3 regions of the Lysinibacillus sp. genome follow, and region 2 is predicted to be linked to each of the others. Evidence: predicted binding sites of a transcription regulator. Region 2 holds the regulator's gene; each other region holds the start of a gene.

Evidence for each region. The regulator LexA, encoded in region 2, represses DNA repair genes until DNA is damaged. The targets are predictions, from matches to a motif close to CGAACATATGTTCG.
Region 1: RT445_RS09300 (YolD-like family protein) is a predicted target of LexA. The motif match lies at 1,705-1,718, and genes of this name have one in related genera.
Region 3: recA (recombinase RecA) is a predicted target of LexA. The motif match lies at 4,167-4,180, and genes of this name have one in related genera.

What each region holds. Positions count from the first base shown of each region.
Region 1 is NZ_DAMDAY010000032.1:28,123-33,587, forward strand. Features, by position in the region: gene RT445_RS09290 (GNAT family N-acetyltransferase) at 436-912, shown strand; gene RT445_RS09295 (hypothetical protein) at 1,023-1,163, opposite strand; gene RT445_RS09300 (YolD-like family protein) at 1,176-1,511, opposite strand; gene RT445_RS09305 (cupin domain-containing protein) at 1,861-2,547, shown strand; gene RT445_RS09310 (DUF3231 family protein) at 2,645-3,121, shown strand; gene RT445_RS09315 (cation-translocating P-type ATPase) at 3,170-5,465, opposite strand, start outside.
Region 2 is NZ_DAMDAY010000051.1:21,776-27,240, forward strand. Features, by position in the region: gene tkt (transketolase) at 1-203, opposite strand, end outside; gene RT445_RS12275 (DUF896 domain-containing protein) at 330-563, opposite strand; gene RT445_RS12280 (GNAT family N-acetyltransferase) at 749-1,279, shown strand; gene RT445_RS12285 (DJ-1/PfpI family protein) at 1,276-1,815, shown strand; gene RT445_RS12290 (helix-turn-helix transcriptional regulator) at 1,906-2,097, shown strand; gene def (peptide deformylase) at 2,090-2,662, shown strand; gene RT445_RS12300 (YneB family resolvase-like protein) at 2,703-3,368, opposite strand; gene yneA (cell division suppressor protein YneA) at 3,365-3,679, opposite strand; gene lexA (transcriptional repressor LexA) at 3,846-4,463, shown strand; gene RT445_RS12315 (gamma-glutamyl-gamma-aminobutyrate hydrolase family protein) at 4,573-5,295, opposite strand; partial or broken gene RT445_RS12320 (prepilin peptidase) at 5,328-5,465, opposite strand, start outside.
Region 3 is NZ_DAMDAY010000029.1:15,624-21,088, reverse strand. Features, by position in the region: gene RT445_RS08655 (tyrosine-protein phosphatase) at 6-770, opposite strand; gene rny (ribonuclease Y) at 908-2,467, opposite strand; gene recA (recombinase RecA) at 3,023-4,084, opposite strand; gene RT445_RS08640 (competence/damage-inducible protein A) at 4,241-5,465, opposite strand, start outside.

The DNA.
Region 1 (5,465 bases), on a different contig from region 2:
CTATCAAACGGAATCATCGGAACATTCATAAGACAAATTCGTTCTATAGGAGGGAGGAAAACAATGGGAATTAATTTAAATTTCTGGTCATTTGTTTTATCTTTAGGCTGCATCCTACTATTTTTTCTTTCAGGCACAATGAAAGACTTTTTTGTTACACAACTTCATTTTCATCCATTGACGTTGACTCTACTCTTGTCCATTACCTGTTTCTACCTCAGCTTTGTTGGAATGAAAGATGTAAAAAATTTAGCAACCTTGCTACGAGGGATCATAACAATGTTGATCACACTTATCCTAATAATCAGTATCTCCTTCATTTTATTTTTTGGTAATTTTTTAAGTTAAACTATCCTAGCTGACATTATTTTTATACAAGCCTCCTTGACGAACACCTGTTCTGTAGTTAGAATAATAAAAAAAGGAGGCTTTTTTATGCAAAAAACAGCGAACATTGAATTAGTACATTTTTCAGAAGATTATGTGGAGCAGTTACATAGTTTTGAACTACCGGAAGACCAACACCAATTTACAGCCCTTCCAAAAGAAATTTCCATAGAGACGGTTGGACAATATCCTATCGTCATATTAAGTGATCATGTGCCAGTTGGCTTTTTTGTTCTTCATGCAACTGACAGGGTAAAAGAATATTCTACAAACCCTAATGCTATGTTGTTAACTGCCTTATCCATCGATCATCAACAACAAGGTAAGGGCTATGCTAAAAAAGCAATGTTTGCACTTGCTGACTTTGTGAAGCAACATTTTAATGAATGTAATGAAGTGGTGTTAGTCGTCAATCACAAAAATATCGCCGCACAGCATCTTTATCACAAAGTGGGCTTTATCGATAACGGTGAAAGAAGAATGGGGCCTATTGGTGAGCAAATTGTTATGCAGTTACCACTTTAAAGAAACCATCACTCATTTGCTTTGTTCAAATGAGTGATGTTAAATTGTTTTAACACAAGCTCACCTCGGTTTTTAATACTTGAATGGATAGCGTAACACCTCATCATTTCCTATGGTAGCATTCCGCGCATCGCTAAAATAATCGTTTGGGCAAGCTGACGTTTAATGTGAACATAATCCTCTGCCATTGTTAAATATGCCGCAATGATTTCACTGCTAAGTCGAGCTGTAAACATTAATGTACTAATCATTGTTGCTCTCCATTAATCAAGTACATCATCTTCTATATGGGCAGCATAAATATACCTTAAGGGGATATGCTTTGTTGTGGTGATAGTTTCTAGTAGTAGCTCCTCCTCATGCATCGCCTGAATGAAGCCTCCCCATTGAACATAATGAGCCTGATCCCATATAGTTAACATAATATAGTTATGTTGAACAATTGCTCGCGAGATCGTTTGCTGTAATTCTTCAAGCTCCCATTCAGTGCGTTCACGAGGTGGCTCTGTAAACACCTCTTGTTTCCATTCTTTCAAAAGCATTAAATGCTCTGGTAACATCATCGCTGTCCACTTCATTGTTCCTCTATCTTTTATCATTTTCTCCACTCCTTAAGCAAGTGTCCGCCATATAAGCCATTGCGTGAAACACCGTGCCCACTTTTGTATAGGAAGCAACTCGTAATAAAGCTAGCATTCCATATTTTCTAGGTATCCATTACATGACCATTGATGATAATAATGTTGAATGCTCCTTTACTTACTGTAGTTCGTAAACATAGCTCTCTGAAGAAGAACAAATGTTCGTTTTTTATTATACGTATGTACTTTCTTAAATAGAAGTGGTAATTTTAGGTAACTTTAAAAAGGCAGATGAAGCAGGAGTTCCCACTGAGAGCTAGGCATTTGTGTAAGCCTAGCAATAATAGAAACATACTCTATGGTGATAATGAAGAGTACAATTGAAGTGAGAAAGGATGTAACTATAAACACAAATATTGATTATTCCTCCCCGTCTGCGGAATTCACTTTTGATGTCAACAAAAGTACGCTTTTTAAAAAGGATTCACGAAATTATATTAATGTGCTTGGCGTGGAACAATTAAATACATTAGAAAATGTATCTTTACTCGATATTTTTTTAAGTGAAGATAATGTTGTTGAGCCACATTACCATCAAAATGCAGCTGAGCTTGTCTATTGTATTACTGGGGCGGCGACAGTTTCCCTATTGAATCCCTTTACGAAGAAAATTCAAAACTATCCAATCAAGCCTGGGCAAGTCGCTAATGTACCACAGGGCTGGTGGCATTATGAAATAGCGACAGAAGATGACACCCATTTACTCGCTATTTTCGATGCGCCAACACCAGAAGTCATTTTAGGCTCTGATATATTGAAATTTACTCCAGCTAATATTATGGCTCACACGTATTGTTTAGATGAGGAACAATGGAAGAAAACCATTGCACCGGTTGTTCCAACAACTTATATTGGTCCAGCAAAAGGCTGTAATCATGTCAAATCAGCAACCGATAAACAAACGAAGCCAAAGCACTATATGAAACCATGTCCTTATCCGTATCCATATCGTTACCCTTATCCACATCCGTATCCCTATGGCACATATTATTAGTACGTTCTCTTAGTAAACTTTTATTGTAAAAGATGAATAGAATGTCATTTCTTGTCCATCCTAATCTTAGATAACCTAAGAGTTAGGAAGTGTCTCAATGTTAAAAGACAATCTAGCATCATTACGATTTAAGGAGATTTTTAAGCTTTGGTCACAGCTTGGTGTCAATCAAGGATATATTGCTTCAAGCCATGCCTTTTTTAAGCATACGCGTGATAAACAATTAAAGATAATGATCCTGGAGTTTATTCAATGTTTAAAAGAGGAAAATAAGCACCTGACATTGTTACTTAAGGAAAATGGCGTCTTGGCACCTACTACATCCATCGAGTATAATACGATGAAAATAACAGACCTTCGCGGCAAATCGATGATTAATGATGGTGAAATTAGTGCGATTTTATCCATGAATATCGCCTCCTCTTTAATTTCCGTAAGTCAAGCACTCGATCTGTCAGTGAAGAAGCTCCATTTAACAAAATATGGTGAACTTCATATGCGTTATTCACTACTGGGATCAAAATTGATTGACTATAGTCAGCGTAAAGGTTGGTTAGAGGCTCGTCCACGCTAAAAAGAAGCATCCGTTTCATCCATAACGGAAGCTTCTTTTTTTAACTTACTATCGTCTCCTAACGAACAGAAGCTTATACCATTGATTTACGAGGAATGGTAATACAGATAAGCTATAAATGAAGCCTAGCTGTGCAATCGTCAATGGGGCAACCTCAAAGACTGTTGTGAGCATTGGCATAAACAAGACAAAGTGTAGGCTGAGCACACCGATTAAGAAAGCGAGCCATGTATATTTATTCGAGAATACACCAATAGCGAAAATCGACTCTTTGGATCTGGAGTTGAAACCATGCACTAATCTGGATAAACACAGTGTTGTAAAGGCCATTGTGCTAGCTGTTAACGTATCGCCTGTCGATAGACCAATTTGAAAAGCAATAATGGTGGAGATGGCAATTAAAATACCTTCTAATACTACTTGTGTCGTAAAGGCTTTATTTAATAAAGGTGTATGAATATTTCTAGGCTTGTCCTTCATCGTTTTCTTATTATTGGGCTCTAACCCAATGGCGATAGCTGGCAAACTATCCGTTAATAAGTTGATGAATAATAGATGGACAGGCGCAAAAGGAACAGGTAGGCCTAACACCGTTGCATATAACACAACAAAAATAGCTCCAGCATTACCAGATAATAAGAATAGAATAGCATTTTTTATATTCGTATAAATACTACGACCATTAGCGATTGCCTTAACAATCGTCGAAAAATTATCATCGGTTAAAATCATCGATGAGGCATCTTTTGCAACCTCTGTACCTGTTACCCCCATTGCGACACCAATATCTGCTTGTTTCAAGGCAGGTCCATCATTGACACCATCCCCTGTCATAGCAACAACATGACCTTTATCCTGCCAGGCTTTTACAATTCGAATTTTTTGTGCCGGTGTAACACGAGCATAGACAGAATAATCATCAATTTTATCTTGTAACTCTTGATCTGTTAAACCATCAAGGGCGTGTCCTTCAATCGCTTCTTCTGGATTTTGTAAAATACCAATTTGTTGGGCAATCGCCGTAGCTGTAATTTTATGGTCACCGGTAATCATAACGGGCTTAATGCCTGCATTTATACAGCTTTCCACTGCTTCTTTCGATTCTTTTCTTGGAGGATCCATCATCGCAACTAAGCCGACAAAGATTAAGTCACGTTCAGCTCTTGTATCAACGCTTTGCTGAGGGAAAACATCTTTATACGCAATGGCCAGCACACGTAAACCATTCATTGAAAAGTCACGATTGACCGCTTCAATTTTCTGACGCTGCTGTGCGGTCATTTCAAAAATGCCTGTGGATGTTTTGATTCTCGTTACTTTGGGCAAGAGTACATCCAATGCCCCTTTCGTAATCATCACCGTTTGCTTGTCCATCTGATTTACCGTGCTCATAAGCTTTCTTGCCGAATCAAATGGAATTTCAGCCAAGCGTTTATATTGCTCTCGAATTTTCAGTTCATCAAGGCCATACTGCTTTCCTAATTTCACAAGAGCAATTTCGGTAGGGTCGCCGATTTCTTTCTGATCTCGCTCTACAGCATCACTACATAAAAGTGCCTTGATCATCAGCTCTTTTTCCACTGGATTTGTTGGATTAAGCCAATCATGTGGTATCTTTTTCTGGTCGACAAAGACTTCTTGTACCACCATTTTATTTTCTGTTAAGGTCCCTGTTTTATCAGAACAAATAACTGAAACACTTCCTAAGCTTTCCACCGCATAAAGCTTACGGATAATCGCATTTTCCTTCGCCATCTTCTGCGTGCCAAAAGCTAATACGATAGTCACAATGGAACTTAGCGCCTCTGGGATTGCTGCAACAGCAAGGGAGACTGCAAACATAAATGATTCAACTAAGGCTCGTCCTCGAATAAGGTCAATTGTAAAAATAGCTAAACAAATGAGTGTAATCCCTAATGCTAATTTTTCACCGAATTGATCAAGACTAATTTGTAGGGGCGTTTTCTTCTCCTTGGCTGTATCGAGTAAATTCGCAATTTTGCCGATTTCTGTCTGCATGCCGATTGCCGTCACCATTACAATACCACGGCCATTAGTTACAAAGCTTCCTGAATACACCATGTTCTTCTTATCAGCAATGGTCACATTATTTTTTCGTATAGGATCTGTACTTTTGGCTACAGCAATCGATTCACCTGTTAGGGAACTTTCATTAATGTGTAAATTATGACATTCTAGTAGTCTGCCATCTGCATTGATGTAATCGCCCGCCTCCAATATCAGAAGATCTCCTATCACAATTTCCTCCGAAGGAATCTGCATTAGTTGATTGTTACGCATGACTTTGGCAATGGGAGAGGTCAACGCTTTCAGATTGTCTAGA
Region 2 (5,465 bases):
TGACCAGCTGACAGTACAAAACGATCACGGTTATACCATTTTGGATTGGCTGGATTATGGCGTAATTGTTTTGTCCATAGCGTATAAGCCATTGGCGCTGCCCCCATCGGTAAACCTGGGTGACCAGAATTTGCTTTTTCAATAGCGTCGATTGACAAAGTTCGGATAGCATTAATTGCTAATAGATCCGCATGTTGAGTCATTATATTGTGACATCCTTTCTCGTCCTATATATTGTTCTTTTACAGTTTAGTCAACATTGCTGTAGAAAACAATGCTTTTGTTATACTATTTGGTTTTTCATACATACTTTATTGAATTGTGTCACATTAATTTAGAAATTTATTTTTTTTCGCTTGTCTAACCTTCTCTGGTGTGACATCATTACCTTCTACATCCACCACTTTTACATTTTCAATCGTATCGCGCATTGTTGCTCGGAACGTATCTAAGTACTCCTTACGAAGCGCTGTTCGCTCCTTTGCCTCTTCCTCTGTTAATTGTCCACTTTTTGCTTTGGCAGAAAGTTCATTAATTCGATTAATTTTTTCTTTTGATAACATTGTTACACACCTTTCAATACCTATCTTAAAGACTTCAGTATGCAAAGTATAGCATGGTTTCCCTTAAAATGCAGTTATACCAACCCTTAATAACACCTCTTTGCTATTATTCACATGACTTCCAGATGTTAGAGGTGTATAACTATAGTAAAAGGGAAAAATTGATAGATATTGGGGGAATGAACGTGAATATTACAACTCAACGATTACTTATCAGAAATTTTGAAGCAAAAGATTTTCCTGCTATTTATAGCTATTTGTCAGATAAAACGGTGATGCATTACATGCCTGAAGGCGTTTTCGATGAAGAACAGGTACGAAAATTTATAATAGAAAACAGTGATGTACAAGCCAAACATTTTGCCATTGTTTTAAGAGAGCAACAATTGGTGATCGGTCATATTGTTTTTCACCGATACTTTGGTGAACATACCTATGAAATCGGATGGGTTTTAAATCCTCTTTATCAGAACCATGGGTTTGCTTCTGAAGCGGCGCGTGCTGTTTTAGATTATGGCTTCACCGAAATGAAGCTTCATAGAATAATTGCAACATGTCAGCCCGAAAATATCGCTTCATATAGGGTCATGGAAAAGATAGGTATGCGACGTGAAGGTTTTTTTAAAAAATGTATACCGCATGGTGAAGATTGGTGGGATGAATTTTATTACGCCATTTTGCAGGAAGAGTGGACGAACAAAGGAGAGTGTGAATGAAGAAAACGGCTGTATTATTATACCCTCAATTTAGTGAATATGAATTAAGCGTGGCCTTGTCTATATTAATGCAAGGTGGCAAACCTATCATCACCCTAGGTTTAGACAATGAACCAATACGCGGGGAATCGGGTTTATGCTGTGTAGTGGATTCTCTAATAAGCGAGGCGAACTTAGCTGATATTGATAGTCTTGTATTGCCAGGATGCATGGACATATCTTGCCTACAACAAGAACAGGAAATATTCGATTTTATACGTGCAATCCACGATAAAGAAGGCATTATCGCAAGTATCTCTAGCTCCCCCTATTTATTAGCAAAGGCTGGAATTTTAGCAAACAAACAATACACGGTTGGTTTGCCTTTAGATGGAATAAGACAGTTAGGGATTTTTGATCTACGACATTATTCTGACGAACTCTTTGTGCAAGACGGCCATATCATTACAGCACGTGGTAGAGCCTTTATTCAATTCGGTATTAATTTAGGGAAAGCGCTAAATCTAAATTTTAATGCCAACTGGTATGAAAAATAAAACACTCCACATGTCTAATCCCTTGGACATTTCTTGTAGATTTTCGCTATAATAATGTCTAATACTTCGGACAAAAATGGAGGGGTAAATCTGAAGAATATTATCAAAGTTTTGAGAAAAAGATTAGGAATAACACAAGCTGCTCTTGCTAAGGAATGCGGGGTTGTCAGACAAACAATCAATTGTATTGAAAATGATAAGTACGATCCGACGCTTGAATTAGCTTTTAAAATTGCTAAAGTCCTCAATAGTCGTATTGATGAGGTGTTTATCTATGAATAGATTTCATCCTAATTATATGATTACTATGAAAGATTTCGTAAAAGAGGACTCCGTATTATTACGAAAACAAACACAAGAAGTGACAATCCCTGTGACAAAAGAAGACCAATATACATTATTATCAATGCTGCAATATTTAAAAAATAGCCAAGATCCAAATCTAGCAAAAAAATATAAGCTTCGACCTGGAAGTGGACTATCAGCTAACCAAATTGGCGTAGATAAACGAATGTTTGCTATATTTTTTGATGACTATGAAATGATGTTGATCAACCCTAAAATAATCAGTCATTCAGTAAATATGATTTATTTACCAGAGGGAGAAGGGTGTTTATCTGTTAATCGACCAGTCCATGGTTTTGTGCCAAGATATGAACGTATTAAGGTTAAAGGTTATAACATTAATGGACAAGAAATCATCGTGCAGTTACAGGGCTATGGTGCAATTGTTGTCCAACATGAAATCGACCATCTAAACGGCATTATGTTTTATGACCGAATTAATAAAGAACACCCTTTTAAACTACCTACTAACGTAAGCATAGAAAGCTTATCTTCCTATTAATAGCGAAGTACAGAAGATAAAAAAAGATTAGCAGGCTATATCATTTTCCTGCTAATCTTTCTTGATGTTCTTGAAATCTGCGATGGACAGTCGCTTTACTAACTTCAAAACCTAACCCTCTAAGCGTTATAGAAATTTCTTCAAAGGTAAATCCACGTTTACGCAGCTTGACAATTTCATCTACAGGTAGTTCCTTACGCTCCTGACCATGCGGGTTACCTCGATTCGATAAATTGTTTTCAGGACGGTAGCCATTCTCTACAGCACGGCGCATACCTCTACGTATTTTAGCATTATGTATTCTACGCTGGTATTCCTCTACTATCGCTAAAATCTCAAGCAGCATCGTGTCCATTTCGTTTAGTTGCACCGGTCCTGCATCACGCATAGAGAAAACATCTGTTGCTGATTTTTGTAACAAATGCAACACAGCCATCCTTGCATTTCCACGTCCTAAACGTGTTTCATCTTGTACAAAAAGCGCGTTAATCCCCTTTTCTTTAATGAAATCAAGCATTTCAAGTAAGCCCTCACGTTCTACATCGTAGCCGCTGTGCTTATCCTTAAAAACGCCCTTCACCTCATAACCTTGCTCTTTTGCATAGCGCAGTAACTCTTCTTGTTGTCGCTCTAAAGACGAGCTTTGTGTTTCCTTTTCAGTACTTACACGGCAATAGACAACAGCCGACAGTTGATTATTGATCATTGTTCGTTTCTCGCAATTTCAATGGTATTGATGGGATCGGCCTGATTACTCACTACAGGAATGACTAGAGATTTTCCTGCCACAATTTTAATATCCGCTAGCTCATTTTCTGTTTTCACAAGCTTAATCCAATCTTCAGTACTCATTTTACCACGGTATTGCTCTGCTAACGACCATAAGCTATCCCCGTGTTCGATTTGAATTTCAGCGTAACTAACGTGTCCTGGATCAGTAATGTAAAGATATCCTGCAAATAGTAGACAAACTCCCATCAAGATTGAAATATGTGTGTTTTTCTTTAACCATGTCATGTTCAAAACCCCTTTTGTAGAATGTTTGTTCGGAATGTATGTTCTCATAATAAAGCGAACAAACGTTTTTGTCAAACACTTTTCGAACCTATGTTTGCATACGTGTTCGCATTCTGTTATACTATCAAATAAGAAGAATGATATTAGAAAAAAGAGGTGAGCACTCATGAAAAAAGTTTCAAAAAGACAAGAGGATATTTTAGCTTTTATTAAAGAAGAGGTACGAGCTAAGGGCTATCCACCATCAGTACGAGAAATCGGGGAAGCAGTTGGACTTGCTTCAAGTTCCACTGTTCATGGTCATCTAGCTCGATTAGAACAAAAAGGCTTTATTCGTCGAGATCCAACAAAGCCACGTGCGATTGAAATTCTAGAGCCTGAAGAATCCATTCAAAAGCAACAAGTAATTCATGTTCCACTTGTTGGTAAGGTTACAGCCGGTTCTCCTATTACAGCTATTGAAAACATTGAAGAGTATTTCCCGCTACCAGATACGTATGGCACAAGTGAAGATCAATTGTTCATGCTTGAAATTATGGGGGAATCAATGATTGAAGCAGGAATTTTAGATGGGGACTTAGTCATTGTGAAGCAAAAGGCAACAGCCAATAACGGTGATATTGTTGTAGCTATGACAGCTGAGGATGAAGCCACTGTAAAACGTTTTTTCAAAGAAAAAAACCATTTCCGTTTACAGCCTGAAAATTCATCCATGGAGCCAATTATTGTCGATCAAGTTTCTATTTTAGGACAAGTTGTTGGTCTCTACCGTCGTGTGCATTAATTACGAAAATAGGTATCGAGGATTATATGTTCCTTATGAGCATGTATCCTCTTTTTTACGCAAAAAAAGAATCCACATACTAGCATTGGATTCTTTACTCTATGCCCTTCTAAGCTTCTTTTTTGAACTTTAAGCTAGCCTCTACAAATGCTGAAAATAATTTTATAGCGTTCTCTTCTCCTGCTATGGCCATTTCCTCAGGATGCCACTGAACTGCCAAGCAAAATGGTAAATCTTCATGAACTACCGCTTCGATAATACCATCGCTTGATTTCGCTGCTACTTTTAATTTCTCTGCTAGAACATTCACAGCCTGATGATGAAATGAATTTACAGCAACTTTCTCTTGTTCTAAAATAGTTGCTAATAAATTATCTGCAATAATCTGTACATAATGAGTAGCTACAGCTCGACCTGATTGCTGTGCATGTTTAAGCAACTTCGTACTAAAATGGTCACTATCAATGTCCTGATATAAAGTACCACCTAATGCGACATTTAAAATTTGGATTCCACGACAAATACCGAAAATAGGCATTTTTCGTATAAAAGCAGCTTCAATTAAAGCTAGTTCAACTGTATCCCTCGCTGGATGAATTTTCCCTAGCTTTGGTGATGGCTCTGCTCCGAATAGAAATGGATGCACATCATAGCCACCCGATAACAATAAACCATCTGTAAGAGCTAAAATTTGAGCCGCATCCTCCTCAACACCTAAAGGAATAATAAGCGGAATTCCTCCCGCCTCAATAATACTTTGACTGTAAGCAGCATTTAAATGAACGGATAAATCATCCTCCACAAAGGCTGTAATGCCAATAACCGGTTTCACTTGCTTCCCTCCATATTCTTGAAGATTGACAATTACCAAAAACCTAAATACCAATTGATTAATGAATCACCATAAAAATAAACAATGATCGCTGCTAAGGCGATAGACGGACCAAAGGGGAAGGGTGTTTTTCTTCCTTGCTTACGCTTGAACAAAATGATAACCCCCAC
Region 3 (5,465 bases), on a different contig from region 2:
GACGTTTAAAATATAAGCCATCGTTTCTTTATAGCCATATCATCTAACTCAAGTGGCAAAATAGGCTTGTTCGCTAAAACTCTTGCATTATTATCTAAGAGGCGAGTGATTGTATCTATTTCTTTCTTTTTCTCCAGATAGTGCAGTGCTGATTGAAAGAAGAAACTTCTTTTTTGTAAATCATGTGCGTCTGAGCCAATCGTATGAATGTAATTTGCTCTCACTAAAGCGAGGGATAAACGTTGTATGTCCTTTCCATATAATCCTGTTAAACTACCTGTTGTCAATTGTGTCAATACTCCCTGTTGAATAAGGGCCTCTAGTTTCTTTGGATTTTCTTTAATGGCAAAATTTCGTTCTGGATGAGCTAAGATTGGTATATAGCCAAATGTTTTTAAGCTCCTTATCATCTCTATCGTATAAGCCGGAATAGTGCTCGAAGGAAGTTCTAATAAGATATATTTTGACTGTGCTAATGGATGAAGTTGCTGTTGTTGTAGTAATGTTGGGAGATTATCATGTAAGCGAATTTCGTGGCCTGTATGGAGTGTAATTGGAATTTGATGATGATGTAATAATTGTTGTAAATCATTTACTTGCTCTACCACTTTTCTATAAGTGACATGATATTGTGGGTGTCTAGCATGGGATGTACAAATAATCTCTGTAATCCCTTCTTTAGCAGCTTGCCTTAGCATTTCCAAGGAATCCATCTCATTTTTTGGTCCATCATCCACATCATATAAGATATGTGCATGGATATCGATCATGATTATCACGTCTTTCATCGTTAATCAAAATCTAGCCTTGTTCTTTTTTATGATGGATGCTCCTCAAACATGACTCTACCTCTACTAAAAAAGAGGCTCTCTAGATAATAATCTAAAGAAACCTCTAACATTCAATATTATTTCGCATACTCCACAGCACGTGTTTCGCGAATGACTGTTACTTTAATATGACCTGGATAATCTAACTCTTCCTCAATACGTTTACGGATATCTCGTGCAAGACGATGAGATGCTAAATCATCAATTTTTTCAGGTTGTACAATAATACGAATTTCACGTCCAGCTTGAATAGCAAAAGATTTTTCTACACCATCATAGCTTTCTGAAATTTCCTCTAACTTTTCAAGTCTGCGGATATAGTTTTCAAGTGTTTCACTACGTGCACCTGGGCGAGCTGCTGATAATGCATCAGCCGCTGCAACTAATACCGCAATAACAGATGTTGCTTCAGTATCACCATGATGCGAAGCAATACTGTTGATAACAACCGGATGTTCCTTATATTTCGTTGCTAGTTCCACACCGATTTCGACGTGGCTACCTTCAACTTCATGGTCAATTGCTTTCCCAATATCATGTAATAAGCCTGCACGACGAGCTAACGCTACATCTTCACCAAGTTCAGCAGCAAGTAATCCTGCTAAATGTGCGACTTCAATTGAATGTTTTAGGACGTTTTGTCCATAGCTTGTACGATATTTCATACGGCCTAAAATTTTCATTAAATCTGGATGTAAATTATGAATGCCAATTTCAAATGTAGTTTGCTCACCTGTTTCGCGGATTTGTTCATCCACTTCACGTCGAGCTTTCTCCACCATTTCCTCAATGCGAGCTGGGTGGATGCGACCATCCTGTACAAGTTTTTCAAGTGCAAGTCGAGCCGTTTCACGACGAATTGGATCAAAGCCTGATAATATAACCGCTTCAGGAGTATCATCAATAATTAAATCAATCCCTGTTAATGTTTCCAATGTGCGGATATTACGGCCTTCACGACCAATAATACGACCTTTCATTTCATCATTTGGCAAGTTCACAACAGATACAGTTGTTTCTGCTACATGATCTGCCGCAAAGCGTTGTAATGCTAATGATAAAATTTCACGTGCTTTTTTATCTGAGTCTTCTTTCGCACGTGTTTCAGCTTCCTTCGTCATCACAGCAATATCAGTCGCTAACTCTTTTTCTACTTCATTTAGGATAACTGTTTTAGCTTCATCTCTAGTTAAAGCAGAAATACGTTCTAGCTCTGTTTTTTGTAGTGCTACGAGCTCGTCCACTTTGCTCTCCATCTGTTCAATATGCTGTTGTCTTTCAGCTAGAGCTTGTTCTTTACGCTCTAAGCCTGCTTCTCTCTTATTTAGAGCATCATCCTTGCGATCAAGATTCTCTTCTCTTTGCAATAAACGGTTCTCTTGTTTTTGAAGTTCTAAACGACGTTCACGAATGTCATTTTCGGCTTCAGTACGAAATTTGTGAGTTTCATCTTTGGCTTCAAGTAGTGCTTCTTTCTTCATTGCCTCCGCTTCTCGTTTTCCTTCTTCAACGATTGTTTCAGCAACATGTTTAGCACCAGTGATTTTTGAGTCATTCACTTTTTTCATGTAGATATAGCTAACAGCGGCACCAACGATGAGTCCAAGCAAAGCGGAGATGATAGTAATTCCATCCATATGAACACCTCCTCTTGCTATTTGGGTATTACTGTTTCAGTCGGCGCATACATCTATCGCGCCTTGGCGAAATTGCGCCAGATTTTGATTGAATTTACACAAAATCCGTTCTATTAGCCAAAGGCTGTAGCTTCATTTAGTAGGTGTTTAGACATCTATATGAAAGGGAAAATCTCAACAATATTCTAAATGTGTGATGTCCATTTCACTAGAAAACACTAGGTAAATGAAGATAAAATGTACTGCCTATTTAAAGTCATAATTCAGAAATTATACATATTTAATTGTATAGCTAGCCTTAAGCTCTGTCAAGGATAGTCGGGCGTCTGTTCGCCCTTCAGCCAAAAAAAGTAAGTCCTATCCATTCGGTTATTTTTCACCCTATTACTTTTACACTAGAAAAAATTTCATCTTAAATACAATTAATATAAAAACAGTACATAAGAAATAACACCTTGAGATAGACGGCATTACTCTTATTATGGGTAAAAGTTTAAGAATATAGACAAAAAAAAGCATTGTTCCCTCAAAAAATGGGAACAATGCAATCGTTTATTATTCTTCTTCAAGAAGTAACATCAATTCTTCATCCATCTCTTCTTCATCATGAGCAGCAATTGTGTAAGAAGAAGCTGCAATACCATAAGAAGCTCGAATTTTATTTGCGATGTCTTCCATAACAGCAACATTTTCTTTTAAATATTGTTTAGCATTTTCTCGACCTTGACCTAGACGTTCATCACCATATGCATACCAAGAACCACTTTTTTGGACAATATCTAATTCTACACCTAAATCAACTGTTTCGCCTTCTTTAGAAATACCTTCACCATACATAATATCCACTTCAGCAGTACGGAAAGGCGGTGCTACTTTATTTTTAACAATTTTAATTTTTGTACGGTTACCAACAATATCATTACCTTGTTTAATAGCTTCTGCTCGACGCACTTCTAAACGGACAGAGCTATAGAATTTAAGAGCTCGTCCACCTGGTGTTGTTTCAGGGTTTCCGAACATGACACCAATTTTTTCACGAACTTGGTTAATGAAAATAGCAATCGTTTTTGATTTATTAATCGCACCTGAAAGTTTACGTAATGCCTGAGACATTAAACGTGCTTGTAGGCCGACATGAGAATCACCCATATCCCCTTCAATTTCAGCTTTTGGTACTAAGGCAGCAACGGAGTCAATAACGATAATATCAATAGCACCACTACGCACTAATGCTTCTGCAATTTCAAGTGCTTGCTCCCCTGTATCTGGCTGTGAAAGTAATAGCTCGTCAATATCGACGCCTAATTTTTGCGCATAAACTGGATCTAATGCATGCTCTGCATCGATAAATGCAGCTTGTCCACCTTTTGCTTGAACTTCCGCAATGGCATGAAGCGCAACTGTTGTTTTACCAGATGATTCTGGGCCGTATACTTCAATAATACGTCCACGTGGATATCCGCCTACTCCTAATGCTGCATCAAGTGCTAACGAACCACTTGAAGATGTCGCAATTTCTAAATCGGTTTTTTCGCCGAGTTTCATGATAGAACCTTTACCAAAATTCTTTTCAATTTGCTTTAGAGCCTGTTCTAAGGCTGCTTTACGATCACTCATTCATTTTCCTCCTTCGAAAACTGTTCACTGTTTTTGTCTATCTCTACTATACTTGTTTTTGAGAAAACACGCAAGAAAAAAGCGAACATTTATTCGATTTTTCTTCAAAATAAAAATTTGGATAGTTTTCCTCTACCCAAATTCCTATTTTTTACTCTATCTATATCGTTTTGTATATCCACGCTCTTCTAATAACTGCATTAAATAATGGCATGTAAATTTCACTGCACGAAGTCGATTCGTATTGCGCATGCCAGATAAATGAAGTAAATATGTAAGTGGCTCCTCATCCTCAATGGCAATACCTATCCAAACCGTACCTACAGGTTGGTGATCATGCGCAGTAGGGCCTGCTTCGCCCGTAAGACCAATGCCAATATTCGTTGAAAACTTTTCACGTACAGCACTCGCCATTGCCGCTGCACACTCGCTGCTGACAACACCATGTGTATCAATTAATTCTTGTGAAATACCAAGTTGTTTTACTTTCGCATCTGCTGCATACGTAACAATGCCTCCGATAAGTGCATTGCCTACTCCGGGAATTTCAGCAAGTTCAGATTGAAATAACCCAGCTGTTAAACTTTCTGCAGCTGCAATTGTTAGCTTATTATCAAGTAACATTTCAACTGTTTTAGATGCAAGTGAATCATCATCTACACCATATTGATACTCTCCAACTAGTGCCTGTATCTCTGCAACTTTTGCAGCAATTAACTGTTGAGCTTGTTGCTCTGTTGCTGCTTTAGCTGTCACGCGCAATGTTACCTCTCCATCAGAAGCAAGTGGAGCAACCGTTGGATTTGTTTGTGCATCTAATATACTTTGAACACGTACTTCGAGCTCGGCCTCACCAATGCCATAAAAACGCATGACATGAGATGCAATGATCCCTCCATCATTCAGCATCGCTGCTAGCTTAGGTTTAGCCTCAAATTGAAACATTGGTTCTAGCTCTTTTGGAGGTCCTGGAAGTAAAATATAGGTACGATCATTCTTTGTGAAAATCATACCAGGAGCCATGCCATGGTGATTGGCTAGCACTTCACTACCAGCTAAAATTAATGCCTGTTTACGATTATTCTCCGTCATTGGACGTCCTCGTTTGGCAAAAAATTGCTCAATATACGTTAATGCCACTTCGTCAAATTCAAGAGAAACACCGAGGTGACGTGCAATCGTTTCCTTCGTTAAATCATCCTTCGTAGGTCCAAGCCCTCCCGAAAAAATAATGAGATCAGCACGAGACTCCGCCACTTCAATAGCTTGTTCTAACCGTTGCGCATTATCTCCAACTACTGTGTGATAAAAAACGTTTATACCAAGCTCTGATAACTGACTTGAGATAAATCTCGCATTTGTATTCGTAATTTGACCTAAT